4 regions of the Streptomyces sp. NPDC104761 genome follow, and region 2 is predicted to be linked to each of the others. Evidence: riboswitches for the same ligand, from Rfam matches in the RefSeq annotation. Region 2 holds a riboswitch; each other region holds the start of a gene.
The links. A riboswitch is a leader RNA that binds a small molecule or an ion and turns the genes downstream of it on or off. The one in region 2 is predicted to bind S-adenosylmethionine.
Positions count from the first base shown of each region.

Region 1: another riboswitch for S-adenosylmethionine. It lies ahead of thrC (threonine synthase); the one in region 2 lies ahead of ACZ63F_RS05035 (putative leader peptide).
Region 3: another riboswitch for S-adenosylmethionine. It lies ahead of ACZ63F_RS01060 (amino acid ABC transporter permease); the one in region 2 lies ahead of ACZ63F_RS05035 (putative leader peptide).
Region 4: another riboswitch for S-adenosylmethionine. It lies ahead of ACZ63F_RS10865 (aminotransferase class V-fold PLP-dependent enzyme); the one in region 2 lies ahead of ACZ63F_RS05035 (putative leader peptide).

Region 1 covers NZ_JBVJNZ010000002.1:549,849-554,135, forward strand. Annotated here, with positions in the region: gene ACZ63F_RS09000 (cold-shock protein) at 1-88, opposite strand, end outside; gene ACZ63F_RS09005 (MoaD/ThiS family protein) at 557-832, opposite strand; gene thrC (threonine synthase) at 890-2,173, opposite strand; SAM riboswitch class I at 2,192-2,345, opposite strand; gene ACZ63F_RS09015 (glucosyl-3-phosphoglycerate synthase) at 2,503-3,447, shown strand; gene ACZ63F_RS09020 (alpha,alpha-trehalose-phosphate synthase (UDP-forming)) at 3,608-4,287, shown strand, end outside.
Region 2 covers NZ_JBVJNZ010000001.1:1,102,907-1,107,193, reverse strand. Annotated here, with positions in the region: gene ACZ63F_RS05040 (DUF427 domain-containing protein) at 513-1,328, opposite strand; SAM riboswitch class IV at 1,621-1,734, shown strand; gene ACZ63F_RS05035 (putative leader peptide) at 1,769-1,885, shown strand; gene ACZ63F_RS05030 (ABC transporter substrate-binding protein) at 2,106-3,725, shown strand; gene ACZ63F_RS05025 (ABC transporter permease) at 3,729-4,287, shown strand, end outside.
Region 3 covers NZ_JBVJNZ010000001.1:218,940-223,226, forward strand. Annotated here, with positions in the region: gene ACZ63F_RS01045 (hypothetical protein) at 55-306, opposite strand; gene ACZ63F_RS01050 (hypothetical protein) at 469-600, shown strand; gene ACZ63F_RS01055 (glutathione S-transferase C-terminal domain-containing protein) at 777-1,649, shown strand; SAM riboswitch class IV at 1,727-1,850, shown strand; gene ACZ63F_RS01060 (amino acid ABC transporter permease) at 2,239-3,222, shown strand; gene ACZ63F_RS01065 (amino acid ABC transporter ATP-binding protein) at 3,219-4,007, shown strand; gene ACZ63F_RS01070 (ABC transporter substrate-binding protein) at 4,074-4,287, shown strand, end outside.
Region 4 covers NZ_JBVJNZ010000003.1:246,395-250,681, reverse strand. Annotated here, with positions in the region: gene ACZ63F_RS10875 (rhomboid family intramembrane serine protease) at 1-449, shown strand, start outside; gene ACZ63F_RS10870 (Lrp/AsnC family transcriptional regulator) at 446-727, shown strand; gene ACZ63F_RS10865 (aminotransferase class V-fold PLP-dependent enzyme) at 881-2,245, opposite strand; SAM riboswitch class IV at 2,405-2,521, opposite strand; gene trpD (anthranilate phosphoribosyltransferase) at 2,932-3,996, opposite strand; gene qcrB (cytochrome bc1 complex cytochrome b subunit) at 4,128-4,287, opposite strand, start outside.

The DNA of each region.
Region 1 (4,287 bases), on a different contig from region 2:
AGTGGACGAAAACATCCGCACCACCGTCGACCGCGATGAAGCCGTACCCCTTCTCCGCGTTGAACCACTTGACGGTGCCCTGAGCCATGCCTAACTCCCCTATTACTGGCCCTTGCACAGATCCACACTTCGCGGATCCGGGTCAGACCTCACCCCCCATTGGTTGGGGGCGTGCGCCGGAACGCGTCGACCGCGGCTGAATGTATCTGTCCAACTGCCGTCTGCAACAGGTCAATCGGACGAGAATTCTCGAGGGAAGGGGTCCGGAATGTGGTAAGAATTCGGCCGAATTCAGGGCAAGTCGGGCCCCATAAAGACCACAAAAGCCGCATATAACCCGGGCACTTTGGCTGCTTCTTGTCGGGCTCGCGGTATCGAATACGGGGCCCCCGACCTGGAGATCGGGACCGTGTTCCCCAACTGTACCGCGCTCAACCACACAGAATTGCCCCCTCCGCTTCTCTCACGGAGGGGGCAATCGGATGAACAGTCGGTGATCGGCGTTACCGAAGGTAATGTTCGGTCATTCGATCAGCCTGTCAAGCGGGGCCGCAGGTCAGCCGCCGGCGACGGCCGGGATGATGGAGACGCCGGCGCCGTCCGGGGTGGCCGTCTCCAGGCCCTGCTCGAAGCGCACGTCGTCGTCGTTGACGTACACGTTGACGAACCGGCGCAGCTTGCCCTGGTCGTCCAGAACCCGCGCGGAGATACCGGTGTGGTTCTTCTCCAGGTCCGAGATGACCTCGCCGAGGGTGGTCCCTTCGGCGGCGACTTCGGCCTGGCCCCCGGTGTAGGTGCGCAGGATGGTGGGGATGCGAACGGTGACGCTCACGTTTTTACCTCCGGTCCGGGCGGCACCTCTGGGCGGCGCCCTATTTCTCGGGGGGACTCAGGCGAGCCCGGCCTCGCGGAAAGACTCCAGATTCGGGCGAATGGTCGCGGTGAGCCCGGTCCCCGCCACCGCGTCCAGCGTCTTCAGTCCATCACCGGTGTTGAGTACAACGACCGACTTCGCCGGATCAATCAACCCATTCTCGATGAGCTTTTTGGTGACTCCAACCGTCACTCCGCCGGCGGTTTCCGCGAAGATTCCCTCGGTCCGCGCGAGCAGCTTGATGGCGTCGACGACCTGCTCGTCGGTGACGTCCTCCACCGCTCCGCCCGTGCGCCGCGCGATGTCGAGGACGTACGGCCCGTCGGCCGGGTTGCCGATGGCGAGGGACTTGGCGATGGTGTTCGGCTTCTGCGGGCGGACCACGTCGTGGCCCTCCTTGTACGCCACCGACACCGGCGAGCAGCCCTCGGCCTGGGCGCCGAAGATCTTGTACGGCTTGTCCTCGACGAGACCGAGCTTGATCAGCTCCTGCAGCCCCTTGTCGATCTTCGTGAGCTGCGAGCCCGAGGCGATCGGGACGACCAGCTGGTCCGGGATCTGCCAGCCGAGCTGCTCGCAGATCTCGTACGCGAGGGTCTTGGAGCCCTCCGCGTAGTACGGCCGGAGGTTGACGTTGACGAAGCCCCAGCCCTCGCCGGCCGGGTCGCCGATCAGCTCGGAGCAGAAGCGGTTCACGTCGTCGTAGTTGCCCTCGATGCCGACGAGCTCGCCGCCGTAGATCGCGGCCATGACGACCTTGCCCTGCTCCAGGTCGTGCGGGATGAACACGCAGGAGCGGAAGCCGGCCCGGGCGGCCGCGGCACCGACCGCGCCGGCCAGGTTGCCGGTGGAGGAGCAGGAGAGGGTGGTGTAGCCGAAGGCGCGGGCGGCCTCGACGGCCTGGGCGACGACGCGGTCCTTGAAGGAGTGCGTCGGGTTGCCGGAGTCGTCCTTCACGTACAGGCCGCCGGTGACCCCGAGCTCGCGGGCCAGGTTCTCGGCCTTGACGAGCTTGGTCCAGCCGGGGTTGATGTTCGGCTTGGTCGCCACGTCCGCGGGGACGGGCAGCAGCGGCGCGTAGCGCCAGATGTTCGCGGGACCCGCTTCGATCCGCTTGCGGAGTTCCTCGGTGTCGTAGGCCGAGAAGTCGTAGGCGATCTCCAGCGGGCCGAAACACTCCTCGCAGGCGAACACCGGGCCGAGCGGCACCCGGTGACCGCACTCGCGGCAGCTCAGGGCGGCGGCGGGACCGAGGTCTACGGTGGAATCCGTGGTGCTTGCAACAGTCTGCACAGCCATGTGAGGCGAGGCCCTTTCTCCTCATCTTCCTCACGACGCATCTCGTCGTGAGACGGATTTGGCACCTTCCCTAGCCGGGAGCCTCGCGGTGATCGACAGTGATCTACGAGTACCGACTGGAGGGTTGCCGGGGCTTCAACGGGCCGTTTCCCTCTGCCCCTCTGGATGAGCGGTATGCGGTTGTCAACGTCGGGTGACCCCAGGACATGCGATGGTCATCGGCGTTGTTCAAGACTGTAACCGAAGGCCAGGACAGTTGAGGGAGTCGTCCGAACCGCGAGATGGATCACACGTCGTCGTGTGACCGTGACAGTGAGGAGCCGCTGACCGTGCTGGAAGAAGTCGAGCGCTGGCTGGCCACCCGCTCCTGGTCCGTAACCGACCGTCCGCTGCACAAGGTGATGGCCGCCAAACGGTCCTCCGGGCAGACGGTCAGCGTCGTGCTGCCCGCGCTCAACGAGGAGGAGACCGTCGGCGACATCGTCGCGATCATCCGCCACGACCTGATGCAGCAGGTGCCGCTCGTCGACGAGATCGTGGTCGTCGACTCCGGCTCCACCGACCGCACGGCGGCCGTCGCCGCGGCGGCCGGCGCCCGCGTCGTGCACCGCGACGCGATCCTGCCCCGCATCCCCGCCGTCCCCGGCAAGGGCGAGGTCCTGTGGCGCTCCCTCCTGGTCACCACCGGGGACATCGTCTGCTTCGTCGACGCCGACCTGCGGGAGTTCTCCTCCGACTTCGTCACCGGCATCGTCGGCCCGCTCCTCACCGACCCGGGCGTGGACCTCGTCAAGGCGATGTACGACCGCCCGCTCGGCGGCGCCGCCGGGCAGGGCGGCCGGGTCACCGAGCTGATGGCCCGCCCGCTGCTGAACATGCACTGGCCGCAGCTGGCCGGCTTCGTCCAGCCGCTCGGCGGCGAGTACGCGGCCCGCCGTTCGCTCCTCGAACAGCTGCCCTTCCCGGTCGGCTACGGCGTGGAGCTGGGCATGCTGGTCGACGCCCTGCACCTGGTGGGCCTCGACGCCCTCGCCCAGGTCGACGTCGGCGTCCGCAAGCACCGCCACCAGGACGGCCAGGCCCTCGGCCGGATGTCCGCCGCGATCTACCGCACGGCCCAGCTCCGGCTGGCCCGCGGCCACCTGATCCGGCCCTCCCTCACCCAGTTCGAGCGGGGCGAGGACGGCTTCGAGCCGCGGACGTACTCCGTGGACACGGAGGAACGGCCGCCGATGGTGGAGATCACGGAGTACGCGGAGCGCAAGGTGGCGTGACGTCGTGGCGTGACGTCGTGGCGTGACGCCGGTGACGCCGGTGACGTCGGTGACGTCGTGGCGTGACTTCGTCGTACGGCCGTATACGGCGGCGCGTCGGGCACGTCCGTACGTTTGAGCGTTTACGGGCCGGGCTAGGTTGTGGCGTATGGCTTCCCCCATGGCTTCCACCGGCGGTGCCGAGGTGCTGGTCGCCTCGAACCGCGGCCCGGTCTCGTACGCACGACGTGAAGACGGTTCCCTGTACGCCAAACGAGGCGGCGGCGGGCTGGTCTCGGGTCTGTCGGCGATCGGCCCGGACGCGAACGCGGTGTGGGTGTGCGCAGCGCTCGGCGACGGCGACCGGGAGGCGGTACGGCGGGCCGAGGGCGGCCGGCTGCCGGCCGGGGACACCGGCGGGCAGCAGGTCCGGATGCTCGACATCGCCGCCGACGTGTTCTCCGACGCGTACAACGGCGTCGCGAACTCGGTCCTCTGGTTCGTCCACCACATGCTGTACCAGACCCCGCTGGAACCGGTCTTCGACGCGGAGTTCCGCCGGCAGTGGGCGTCCTACCAGGCCTACAACCGCGCCTTCGCGCAGGCGCTGGCCGAGGAGGCCGGCCAGGGAGCGGTGGTGGTCATCCAGGACTACCACCTGGCGCTCGCGCCCCGGATGCTGCGGCAGCTCCGGCCGGACCTGCGCATCGGCCACTTCTCCCACACCCCCTGGGCGCCGCCGGACTACTTCCGGCTTCTCCCCGACGACATCGCGGCGGAGCTGCTCAGCGGGATCCTGGGCGCCGACCACGCGGCGTTCCTCACGCGGCGGTGGGCGGACGCGTTCGTGGACTGCTGTCA
Region 2 (4,287 bases):
GCGCGAGGGTCCGACGGCAGGACCCTCGCGGTCTCGGGGCGGCTCTGCGCACGGCCCCGGGCATCCGGGAGCCGGAAGGGGGAAGCGCCCGGGCGGGCGGCGGTCGCCGCGACACCGCGAGAGGGACACCGCCGGGGCGGACGCTGCGCGTCGGCCCTTCCGGACATGCGCGAGGGGCGCACGCCGGCCGATGGCGTGATCCGCTCAGTGGATCAGCGACGCGTCTTGCGGATCAACGACAACAGAACGCGCTGGAGACGTGCGCCAGGTCGATGTGGCGCCTCCGGGTCAGATCCATGCGCGGGGTCATGGGAAGTGAGTTGAGCAGAGGTCCAGGCCGTCGGTCAATACGTTCCGGACAGCCCTCACATTGCGGAAACATCGGCCGCTCCTGAGAGGACGTCGTGCGACGGCCGACGGGGCCCGGCTGTCGGGCGACGTGCCAGGCCCCGTCGCGGTGCGGCCGGCCCTGGAGCTGCGTGCTCGGTCGGGACGGCGGCGGTCGTTGCCCGTCAGGTGCGCTGCTGGTCCACGAGCGCCTTGGTGAAGTGGGTGACGGGGCGTGCCAACCGCTCCCCGTCGACGGTGATGTCGACGGCCTCGTTGTAGAAGGCGAGGAGCCCCTGGACGGCCGAGACCGCGGGCAGCGGGTCCGGGTAGCTCCAGACGACGTTGGGCGGGACGTCGGCCCCGCCGCGCCACGACCAGTACTCGGCGGTGCCCTTGTACGGGCAGCCGGTGTGGTGGTCGGTGGCTTCGAGCAGGTCGAGGCGGACGTCCTCGCGCGGGATGTAGTAGCGGGTGGGCAGGCCGGTCTCGAAGAGCAGGACCGGCCGGCGGGTGTCGGCGACGACCGTGCCGTCGATCTCGACCACGAGGTGCCGGCTGCTGGGGATGGCGTCGACCCGCTTGTGCGGGTCACGGGGGTGGACGAAGATCTCTTCCTCCTCCTCGTACCAGTGGTCCAGGCCCCGCCCGACGCGCCGGAACCACTCGAAGGCGATGTGGTCGGCCAGGTCGGCGGCCGGGAAGGTCCAGGCGGCGTTCTCCAGCAGTTCGCCGTCGGCCTCGACGTCGTAGAAGATCCGTGAGCCGGTGTGGGTACCGGTCGGCGGGTTCTTAGCGGGCCGCAGGAGTTCCTCGCGTACCTCGGTGCGCGGGAACGCGTACAGCGGCACGGGAACCCCTGGTTCCCAGACGAGGACGGGGTGGCGGCTGTCGACGACCGTGACGTCACCCTTGCGGCCGCGCACCCAGCGCTCGCTCGGCTCCCACAGGAGCCCCTCCGGGGTGGTCCGCACGGCCTGTGCGGTGGGGAACGTGGTCATGGGCGGCTCTCCTTCGACTGGTTCACGCGATGACTTCGGCGACGTAGGGGCGGTTCTCCCGCCAGGCCGCGAGCTGCTCGGGGCGGCCGAAGACCCTCAGGTACTCCTCGACGTTGCCACTGGCACGCTCCCACACCGAGACGGGAGGAGCGGCGCGTCACCGTGCCGCCGGCCACCACCCGGTGCCGTCCGGGACGCAGCCTGCCGTCCGTCCCATGGGCCAGGTTCTCCCGAACAGGGCGTCACGGTGCGGCATTGACGTACGACAAAATCGATCCGTAGCATCACCAGCGGCATTGAGTGTCAGCGCCATGCCCTGGCTCGCTGACCGGCAACCCTCCCACGCGGTGGGGTGCTCCAGGTGAAAGCCCGGCGGGGTCACCGATGACTCCCGCAAGCGCGTGGCCCCGTGACCGGGGCCGGAGACGGGGAGGTTCGGCATGCGGCACAGCGACGACTCCGCTGCCTCCCCCGCCGACGCCACGGCGTACTCCCGGCTCTCGCGCCGACGCCACATCGATCTGAAGCGTTCGACCAGCTGCCTCTGTCGGGCCTGACCGGCCCGGCTGCCGCCGGCTGACGTCCGTCACCGGCCCCGGCCCCTGCGCGCCGCCCTTCCCGCATGCCACCGGTTCCCGGTGTCGTCCGCATGCCAACTCCCTTTCCGCACAGCGCATCCCCGGCGGGAGTCGATCCGCCCGGGCCGCACACACCGTCATGCCCGCACACGTCCGTGCGCGGTCGTGCCCCGGTGACACGAGTAGGAGAAAGCCCTCCGTGACTGCACTTCCGGATTTCAGACCTTCCCGATGGGCGCCCCTGGCCGCGCTCCTGACCACCAGCGTCCTGCTGACCGCGTGCGGTTCGGGCGACGACGGCTCCGGCGGCGGAAGCGGCCAGGCGAAGTCCGGCGGCACCCTGACCTTCGCGGTGGGCTCCGACGCCGGCTGCGTGGACCCGCAGCAGGTCGCCAGCAACGACACCATCTACTCGGTGCGCCAGCTCGTGGACTCCCTCACCGACCAGGACCCGAAGACCGGCAAGATCGTGCCGTGGCTGGCCAAGAGCTGGGACATCAGCGCCGACGCGACGACGTTCACGTTCCACCTGCGGTCGGGCGTCACCTTCAGCGACGGGTCGAAGCTGACCGCGCAGGTGGTCAAGGACAACTTCGACGCGGTGCCGGACCTCGGCGCCCTGGGCACCCTCGCCGAGGGCTACCTGAGCGGTGTCAAGAGCACCACCGTGGTCGACCCGCTCACCGTCAAGGTGACCTTCAAGCAGCCCAACGCCCAGTTCCTCCAGGCGACTTCGACCCACTCGCTGGGTATCGAGTCCTCGGCGAGCGTCAAGAAGAGCCCGCAGCAGAAGTGCAGTGACGGGGTGGTCGGGTCCGGGCCCTTCGTGCTCAAGCAGTACGTGCAGAACCAATCGGTCACCCTGGCCAAGCGCACCGGGTACGACTGGGGTTCCTCGCTGTGGTCGAAGAAGGGCGAGGCCTACCTGAACAAGCTGGTGTTCAAGGTCGTGCCCGAGGCGGGGGTGCGGGCCGGCAGTCTCCAGTCCGGGCAGGTGGACGCGATCAGCAGCGTCGGCAGGGCCAACGAGGCGGCGCTCAAGGGCGGCCAGGTCACCCTCCAGAGCCGGGCCAACCCCGGCGTGGTGTTCGGTCTCGGACTGAACAACTCCCGGCCCCTGCTGAAGGACGCGAGAGTCCGGCAGGCGATCTCGGCCGCCGTCGACCGCAAGCAGATCGCCGACACCGTCTACCCGACCGGCACCCAGCCGGCGACCAGCATCCTGGCGCACACCACCCCCGACTACACGGACCTCTCCTCGGACCTCGCGCTCGACACGGCCAAGGCGAAGTCGCTGCTGGATTCGGCCGGTTGGAAGGCGGGCAGCGACGGCATCCGCACCAAGGACGGCAAGAAGCTGACCCTGACCATCAGCTGGTTCCCCAACGCGGCCACCAACCAGCCCGCACTGGAGCTGGTCCAGCAGCAGCTCAAGTCGGTGGGGGTCGACGTGGTGCTCAAGCAGCTGCCGGTCACCCAGTTCGCCACCACGATCCAGTCCGGCGACTTCGACGTGGTGTGGGGGAACACGACCCGCGCCGATCCCGACATCCTGCGCAGCTCCTTCTCCACCCGGCTCGGCAACTTCTACCACCTGCCGCCCAGTTCGCTGGACACGGCGCTGTCCGCGCAGGCCGCGACCACGGACACCGCGAAGCGCAGGCAGCTGGTTGCTCAGGCGCAGAAGCTGATCGTGCAGAACGCGTACAACGTGCCGGTGGTGGAACTCCAGACCCAGCTCGGCGTCTCGAAGAAGGTGCACGACCTTGCATTCGACTCCGGCAGCCGCATCCAGCTGCACGACACCTGGATCGGCTAGCGGATGCGCCGCTATGTGATCAAACGGCTCGCGCAGGCGGTCGGGGTGCTGTGGGCGGCCTACACGGTGTCCTTCCTGGTCCTGGACTTCCTGCCCGGTGACCCGGTGTCCGCGATGGCGGGTGCCGGAATGGACACGGGACAGGTCGACCCGGCCCAACTCGCCAGACTGCGGCACGAGTACGGCTTCGACAAGCCGGTGCTGCTGCAGTACGCGGAGTATCTGGGCCGGGCGGTGCGCGGGGAGTTCGGCGACGCGGTCTCCACCGGCCGCCCGGTGACCTCCACCCTGGCCGACGCGCTGCCGCAGACGCTCCAGCTGACCGGTGCGGCACTGGTCCTGGCGGTGGTCCTCGGCGGCGGTCTCGCGGTGGTGGCGACCTACACCTCGCGACGGTGGCTGCGGCAGTTGCTGCTGTCGCTGCCCCCGCTGGGGGTGTCGGTCCCGACGTTCTGGGTGGGGCTGCTGCTGGTCGAGGCGTTCTCGTTCAGGCTGCACTGGTTCCCGGCGTTCGGCAACGACGGGCTGAAGGGCCTGGTGTTGCCGGCCCTGACGCTGGCGG
Region 3 (4,287 bases), 880 kb from region 2:
CCACCGGCCGCAGGCTCCGACCACCCGCACGTGCCATTCGGGTGAGCGTCGTGATCAGGCCGCCGTGACCCGCACCCGTCGGCTGCCGCAGCGCGGGCACACCGCGTCCGTGAGCGGCGAGGGCACGGCTCGGCCGGCCTCGTCGACGTACTCCAGGGTGCTCTGCAGCTCCGGGTCGGCGACCGGGTCGGTGAAGAACACCGCCTGGAAGACGGCCTCCCAGCCGTGGCCGCACCGCTCGCAGCGGAACGCGAAGGTCTCGCGCACGGCGCCCGGCACCGGCCCGGGACCCGGGGGCTCGGTCATCGGCTCCGGCTCCTGTCACTCGGCCTCCGCCACCAGCGCACCGCCCCGCCCGCGCGGCGGCAAGTCGGGGCCGGGTGTCCCAGGCGTGGACGCCCCCTTGACGCCGGGCGGAGGCCGATCGACACTCCAGGTGGGAGAATCCTAGTGAAAAGGTAGGGAAAGATGGGTCGCCTGCGCACGCTCACCGGCAGACAGCGCCGCGAGAGCCCCGCGCCCTGGACGGCCCCCCTGCTCACCTCCCGCCGCCACCTCGACCTGCTGCGGATGTGCGGCGCCACCGGCCGCAGAGGCTGAGCGCCCGACCCCGGCCGTACGAGCCGGGTGCCCGACCCCGGCCGTACGAGCCGGGTGCCCGACCCCGGCCGTACGAGCCGGGCGCCCGTCCACAAGGACTCACCGGAATCCGCCGATAACCCACCGACGAACGCTTCCGCCGCGCGTACGTCCGCGCGCCCGCCTCGGGGAGACGCATGTCCATCACTCCACTCGCCGCCCTGCCGTCCGTCCGCACCGCTCCCGCCTTCCGGGGCCGCATCGGCCGTGACGCGCGCAGCGGCCACTACGCCGTGCCGCGCCGCTACCGGCTCCACCTCTCCACGGCCTGTCCCGACGGCCTGCGGATCGCCGTCGGGCACAGCCTGCTGGCCCTGGACGACTGTTGTCCCGTCACCTTCCTGCCCGCCGTTCCGGACTGTCCCGACGGCAGCCACGCGGTGCTGCGCCCGCTGTACGAGGCCAGCGCCCACCACTACTCGGGACCCGCCCTCGCGCCCGTGTTCAGCGACGACTGGTCCGGACGTATCGTCAGCACCCACAGCCGCGACATCCTGCGCGACCTGGACCAGCATTTCGGCGACGGCGTCGCCCGGCTCTACCCGTGCGGTGCCGAGGCCGGGATCGAGGCCGTCGAGCGGCTGTGCGCCGATGACATCGAGCAGGCCGCACAGCGGGCCGGACGCGAGGGCGGCGACCCCGAGGCGCTGGAGGTGCTGCTCGCCGCCCTGGACGAACTGGAGCGCCGGCTGACCGGGGTGGAGTTCCTGGTCGGCGGGCAACTCACGGCCGCCGACATCGAGTTGTGGGTCACCCTGGTGCAACTCGACACCGTGCACCGCAACCACCTGGACGCCGCCGCCGTGCACGCCATCGCCGGCCACCCGGTGCTGTGGGCCTACGCCCGCCGGCTGGCCGCCCACCCGGCCTTCGGCACCCACCTCGACCTGGAGGGCATCGCCCGCCGCCATCACGGCCGTTGCCAGGGCCTGGAAGCCGCCGGCGCGGCCGTCCAGATCCTGGACTGGGCGGGCCACGCGGCGGACGCATCCCGCGGTCCGCGCAGGTGAGAGAGGTCCGAACCGTTTCGCCAGTCGGACAGGCGTTGACATTCGTTCGGGCAACTGCGTTACTTACGGACCAGAACGGTCATGAGCGTCAGCATCAAGCCCTGGCTTGCTGACCGGCAACCCTCGCACCGCGGTGGGGTGCCCCAGGTGACGACCGGACCGACGACGTTTCGGCAAGCGACGAATCGGTAAGCGCGAGTGCCCTCCGGGGCCGGCACGACAGTGACAGGTGACGGACATGTACGCAGCCTCAAGGACGGCCCAGCGCCGCGCCGAGGGCTGCGTACGCCCGTACCCGAGCCCGCTCGTCGCCGACCGAGCCGTCGACCTGCTCCGTGTCAACAGCGCCCTGTGTAGCGCGTGTACCGCACCGGGCTGTGCCCGCTGTCGGGTCTGACCAGGCCTTTCCGCCGGTTCCCCGCAGCCTCGCACCCCAGCGTCCCCGTCGGAACACCGGCCGTCCGGTGTGCCGCCGTCCGCCCAGCCCCGTGCCCCGCGCGCCCCCGCGCACCGCGCCTTGCCCGAACACGGACCGGTGCGCGGCCCCCGCCGTGGGACACGTGGGTGTCCGACTCCGCCGGAGCCCGCCATGAGTGAACCCCCAGGCGCCACGATCGCCGCCCCCGAGGCACCGCCCGCCTCCGACGAACCGTCACCACCCCTCGCCGCACAGCGCGTTCAGCCGCTGCGCAGGCCGGGACGGTGGATCGCCACCGCCGTCGTCCTGGTCCTGGCCACCCAGTTCGTGCACGGACTGGTGACCAACCCCTTCTACCAGTGGGACCGCTGGGGCTACTGGTTCCTGCGGCCGACCATCCTCGACGGACTGGTCATCACCCTCGAAGTCACCGCCTACAGCGCGGTACTGGGCCTGCTCGGGGGCATCCTGCTCGCGCTGGCCCGGCTCTCGAAGAGCCCCGTGCTGCGCGCGGTCAGCTGGACCTACGTGTGGGCGCTGCGCTCCATCCCGCTCATCGTGGTCCTGCTCTTCCTCTACAACTTCAGCGCCCTGTACAAGACGTTGAGCATCGGCGTCCCCTTCGGGCCGGCCTTCTTCTCCTTCGACGAGTCGAAGCTCGCCACCGACATGGTCGTCGCGGTCATCGGCCTGAGCCTCAACGAGGCCGCCTACGCGGCCGAGGTGGTCCGCGGCGGCATCCTCTCCGTCGACCAGGGCCAGCACGAGGCGGCCGCCGCACTCGGCCTGCCCAAGGGCTACCAGTTCCGGAGGATCGTGTTCCCGCAGGCCCTGCGGTCGATCACCCCGAACTACGTCAACCAGCTGATCGGCCTGATCAAGAGCACCTCACTGGTCTTCTACGTCTCGCTGCTCGACCTGTTCGGCTCCGCGCAGAGCATGGGCTCCACCTACCCCGGCGACATCGTGCCGCTCCTCCTCGTGGTGACCGTCTGGTACCTGATCCTGACCAGCGTCGTCTCCGTGATCCAGTTCTACGTGGAGCGGTACTACGCCCGCGGCGCCACCCGCGCGCTGCCCCCGACCCCCCTGCAGAAACTGCGCACCGGTCTCACCGGCCTGCGCGCCCGCATCCGCCGGGAGGCCGCGATATGACCATCACCGACACCGTGGCGACGGCCCCCGCCGCCCTGGAGATCAACGGCGTCCACAAGTGGTACGGCACCCACCGGGTCCTCGACGGCATCGACCTGACCATCCGCCCCGGCGAGGTCACCGTCGTCCTCGGCCCGTCCGGCTCCGGCAAGTCCACCCTCCTCAGGGTCATCAACCACCTGGAGAAGCCCGAGCGCGGCCACGTCAGCATCAACGGCGAGCCGATCGGCGTGAAACGGCAGGGCGGCCGGCTCAAGGAGCTGAGCGAGCGCGCCATCCTGGCCCAGCGCGGCCGGATCGGCTTCGTCTTCCAGAACTTCAACCTCTTCCCGCACCTGACCGTGCTGGACAACGTGGCCGCGGCCCCGGCCGCCACCGGAAAGCTCGGCAAGCCGGAGGCCCAGGCCCTGGCCAAGGAACTCCTGGAACGGGTCGGCCTCGGCGAGCGCATCGGCGCCTACCCACGCCAGCTCTCCGGCGGCCAGCAGCAGCGGGTGGCCATCGCCCGCGCGCTCGCCCTGCGCCCCGGCGTGATCCTCTTCGACGAGCCCACCTCGGCCCTGGACCCCGAACTCGTCGGTGAGGTCCTCGCCGTCATCAAGGACCTGGCGACCAGCGGCACCACCCTCGTCATCGTCACCCACGAGATCGGCTTCGCCCGCGAGATCGCCGACCGGGTCGTCTTCATCGACGGCGGCCGGATCGTCGAGCAGGGCCCGCCCTCCGAGGTCCTCGACAACCCGCAACACGAACGGACCAGGGACTTCCTCAGCAAGGTCCTCTGAACCGCCGTACCCCCGGATCTCCCCCCCCACGCCTCTCTCCCTCTCACCCCGTCACAAAGGACGACCATGCCTGCCCACTTCACCCGACGCAGCCTGATCAGAGGCATCTCCGCGGCGACCGTCGCCGCCTCCCTCGCCACCGGGCTCGCCGCCTGCGGGGGCGACAGCGACGCGGCCACCAGCACCTCCGCCGCGAAGACCGGCGAGGTCGTCATCGGCCAGGTCTCCAACGGCGCCGCCACCCAGACCACGATCAAGGTCTCCGAGGTCAAGTCGATCA
Region 4 (4,287 bases), on a different contig from region 2:
TGCTCTTCCTCTTCGTCTTCGGGGCGATGACCGAGGAACGGATGGGCCGCGTGGAGTTCACTGTCTTCTACGTCTGCTGCGGCTACCTCGCGCTGCTCGGCTACGCGGTCGCCAACGCCACGTCCCCGCAGTCGCTGGTAGGTGCGTCCGGGGCGATCTCGGCGGTCCTCGGAGCGTTCCTGTACCTGTTCCCCAGCGCCCGCGTGACCAGTCTCCTGCCCTTCCTCTTCTTCCTTCCGCTCCGGTTCCCGGCCTGGGTCGTCCTCCCCTTCTGGGCGGCCCTCCAGTGGCTGGCCCTCGACCAGGCCCCCTCCGGCCCCGGCGTGGCCTACCTCGCCCACCTGGTCGGGTTCGGACTCGGGTTCGGCTACGCGTGGGTGCGGTACGGACGTACCACTAAAGTGAAGGTCGCCCCAGCTCCGGCACCCGAGGGAGAGAACCAGCCGTGATCACCGCGATCGTCCTCATCAAGACCAGCGTGGACCGGATCCCCGAGATCGCGGAACAGATCGCCGCGCTGGATAGCGTCAGCGAGGTCTTCTCCGTCACCGGTACGTACGACCTGATCGCCATGGTCCGGGTGCGCGAGCACGAGGATCTGGCCGAGGTGATCCCGGGCCGCATCAGCAAGATCCAGGGCGTGGAGGGCACGGACACGCACGTCGCGTTCCGCACGTACTCCCAGCACGACCTGGAGGCGGCGTTCGCGATCGGCCTGGACAGCTAGCAGGCGCCGTTCACCGAAGCGCCCCGACTGCAGCACGCCCCAAAGGGGGCGCGGGGAACTGCGCGACCAGCCCCCACCGGTCCGCACCGTGGTCCCCTGCGGGTCCGTCGTGGCTTGTCGCGCAGTTCCCCGCGCCCCTGAAAAGCAGGTAGGTCAGCTCACCGCCGGGACGCAGCGGCCGTCCTCCGTGCGGTACGCCCACTTCGCGCCGTCGGTCACCAGTTCCCGTACCGCGTTCGCGAAGCGCTCCACGTGCTCGTCCGGCGTTCCCGCCCCGAAGCTCACCCGGATGGCGTTGAGGGACTTCTCGCCCGGTGCCGCCTCCGGCGCCCCGCACTCGCCCTGGGTCTGGGGGTCGGAGCCCAGCAGGGTCCTGACCAGCGGGTGGGCGCAGAAGAGGCCGTCGCGGACGCCGATGCCGTACTCGGCGGAGAGGGCGGCGGCGAAGTGGGAGCTGTTCCAGCCGTCCACCACGAAGCTGATCACGCCGACGCGGGGGGCGTCGTCGCCGAAGAGCGAGAGGACCCGGACCTCGGGGACCTCGGCCAGCCCCGCCCGCACCTTCTCGATCAGGTACCGCTCGCGGGCGACCAGCGTGTCGAAGCCCGCCTCGGTGAGCGCCTTGCAGGCGGCGGCGATGGAGTAGGCGCCGATGACGTTGGGCGACCCGGCCTCGTGCCGCGCGGCGCTCTCGTGCCACTCCACGGCCACTCCCCCGTCCTCGCGCCGGGTGACCTTGCGGCTGGCGCCGCCGCCCGCGAGGTAGGGCTCGGCGGCCTGCAGCCAGTCGGCGCGGCCGGCCAGGACACCGGAGCCGAAGGGGGCGTACAGCTTGTGGCCGGAGAAGGCGACCCAGTCGACGTCGAGGTCCTGCACGGAGACGGGGTGGTGCGGGGCCAGCTGGGCGGCGTCCAGGACGATCCGGGCGCCGTGCGCGTGCGCTGCGGCCGCGAGTTCCCGTACGGGCCACAGCTCGCCGGTGACGTTGGAGGCACCGGTGACGCAGACCAGGGCCGGGCCGTACGGGTCGCGGTCGGCGAGGGCGCGTTCCAGGGTCTCGACGGCCTGGCGCGGGGTGCGGGGGGCGTCGAGGTAGGTGACGCGGGCGTCCTGCCAGGGCAGCAGGGAGGCGTGGTGCTCGGTCTCGAAGACGAAGACCTGGCAGCCGGCGGGGAGGGCACGGGCCAGCAGGTTCAGGGAGTCCGTCGTCGAGCGGGTGAAGACCAGCTGGTCGTCGGGGCGGCAGTCGAGGAACTCGGCGACGGTCCGGCGGGCGTTCTCGAAGAGGTCGGTGGAGAGCTGGGAGAGGTAGCCGGCGCCGCGGTGGACGCTGCCGTAGTAGGGCGCGTAGGCGGCGACGTCGTCCCAGACCCGCTGGAGGGCGGGGGCGCTGGCCGCGTAGTCGAGGGCGGCGTAGGTGACCTCGCCGCCGGTGACGAGCGGGACGGTGACATCCCGGCCCAGAACGGGCAGCGGGGCACAAACGGACTGGGCGGCGGCAGCGGTGGAGACGGACATGGGTGAACTCCCGTGTGAGCAGGTGAGATCCGCCGTGCGAGCGGATGCGCTCAAGCAGCGGCAGGGGAAAAGGGGATGCGGAGGCGGGGCTCTGCGGCCCTATCGCATTCGCTTGCTCACGGGAGACTCCTCGACGACCAGGACCCCTGGTGTCCGAGGGGTCCGCGCTTGCCGCAGACCTCGCTGCCTGCGGCCTGGTCTTCACCCGGGGCACCCCGCCACGGACGGAGGGTTGCCGGACAGTCGGCCGGGGCCTCATGACTGTCACTCATGACCTGGGAAGAAACGTAGGTGAGGTGATCGCAGCCGCGCAACTCCTGTCCGGATGACGGGACACCGCCAGGCACCGACGCCGGTCCGGCACCGCAGGAACGACCGTGTGCGGTTGATCGCCGTTGCGGCGGACGGACTTGACCGGCCGGTGGAAGAGGCCGGTATCGGTAGAGGACACGGCGCAAAGAAAGAACCAGCGACGGCTCCTGCGCAATGGCCGTGCCCGTGCGGGTCAGGCACCGGCGGGACGGCCGTGTGCGGTTGCTCGCCGTTGCGGCGGGGCACAAGGTGGGCGCCGGTCCGGTTTCGTCGGTAGCGGTGCCGGAATCCCTTGTCCGCCGCAGCGGCGATCAGCCACGGCGGAGGAGTCCGGCGGTGCCGTGCCGCGCCTCGGCCCCCTGACCGCGTCCCCTTTACCTGTTCGTCGCCGCCGCCCAGCGCTCCAGGACCCGCTTGGCCGCACCCGAGTCGATCGACTCGGCCGCCCTGTCCATGCCGGCGCGCAGCTGCTCGGCCAGGGTCCCGGCGGCCGGGTCGAGGGCCACCAGGGCGGCGGCGGAGTTCAGCAGCACCGCGTCCCGCACCGGGCCCCGCTCGCCGTCCAGCAGCCTGCGGGCGACCTCCGCGTTGTACGACGGGTCGCCGCCCCGCAGCGCCTCCACGGGGACCAGGTCGATGCCGACGTCACGGGGGTCGAAGGTCTCCTCGGTCACCTTGCCGTCGCGGACGATCCAGACGCGGGACGTGGCGGTCGTCGTCAGTTCGTCGAGGCCGTCGTCGCCGCGGAAGACGAGCGAGGAGTGGCCGCGTTCGGCGAAGACGCCCGCGACGACGGGGGCCATGCGGGGGTCGGCCACGCCGACCGCCTGCGCCCGCACCCGCGCGGGGTTGGTCAGCGGGCCGAGGATGTTGAAGACCGTGCGGATGCCCAGCTGGCCGCGCGCCGCGCCCGCGTGCCGGAGCGCCGGGTGGAACTTGATCGCGAAGCAGAAGGTGATGCCGGCCTCCTCGGCGACCTCGGCGACCCGCTGCGGGGTCAGGTCGAGGTTGACGCCGAGCTTCTCCAGGACGTCGGAGGCCCCGGACGCGGAGGACGCGGCCCGGTTGCCGTGCTTGACGACCTTCGCGCCGGTGCCGGCCACCACGAGCGCCGACATCGTGGAGATGTTCACCGTCTTCGCGCCGTCGCCGCCGGTGCCGACGATGTCGACGGTGCGGCCCGGTACCTCGATGACGTTGGCGTGCGCGTACATGGCGCGGACCAGGCCGTTGATCTCGTCGACCGTCTCGCCCTTGGCCCGCAGGGCCACGACGAAGCCCGCGATCTGGGCGTCGGTGGCCTGGCCGCGCATGATCTGGTCCATCGCCCAGGCCGTCGCGTCGGAGCTCTGGTCCTGTCCGTACAGCAGCGCGTTCAGTACCCCGGGCCAGGAACGGCCCGCCGCGGTGTCGCCTCCAGCGGGGGTCACAGCGCTCATAAAGCCGCTCCTGATCGTCGTACGGGCAACAGGGGTTCTCAGGGCTACCCTATCCAGCTCCGAGCACGGCGAAGGGCCCCCGTCCGTACCCCGGACGGGGGCCCCTCACCATGGCGTGGCGACGCGGTCGATCAGTGGTGGCCGTGGCCGCTCGTGATCTCCTTGTACTCCTCGACAGTCGGCTTCGGGATCTGGTTGTCCTCGCCGTAGTAGGCGTTGCTCAGCTTGGCGCGGAGCTTCTCGGAGCCCTTGATCTTGCGCTCGACACCGTTCTCGTCGACCGCCGGGCCG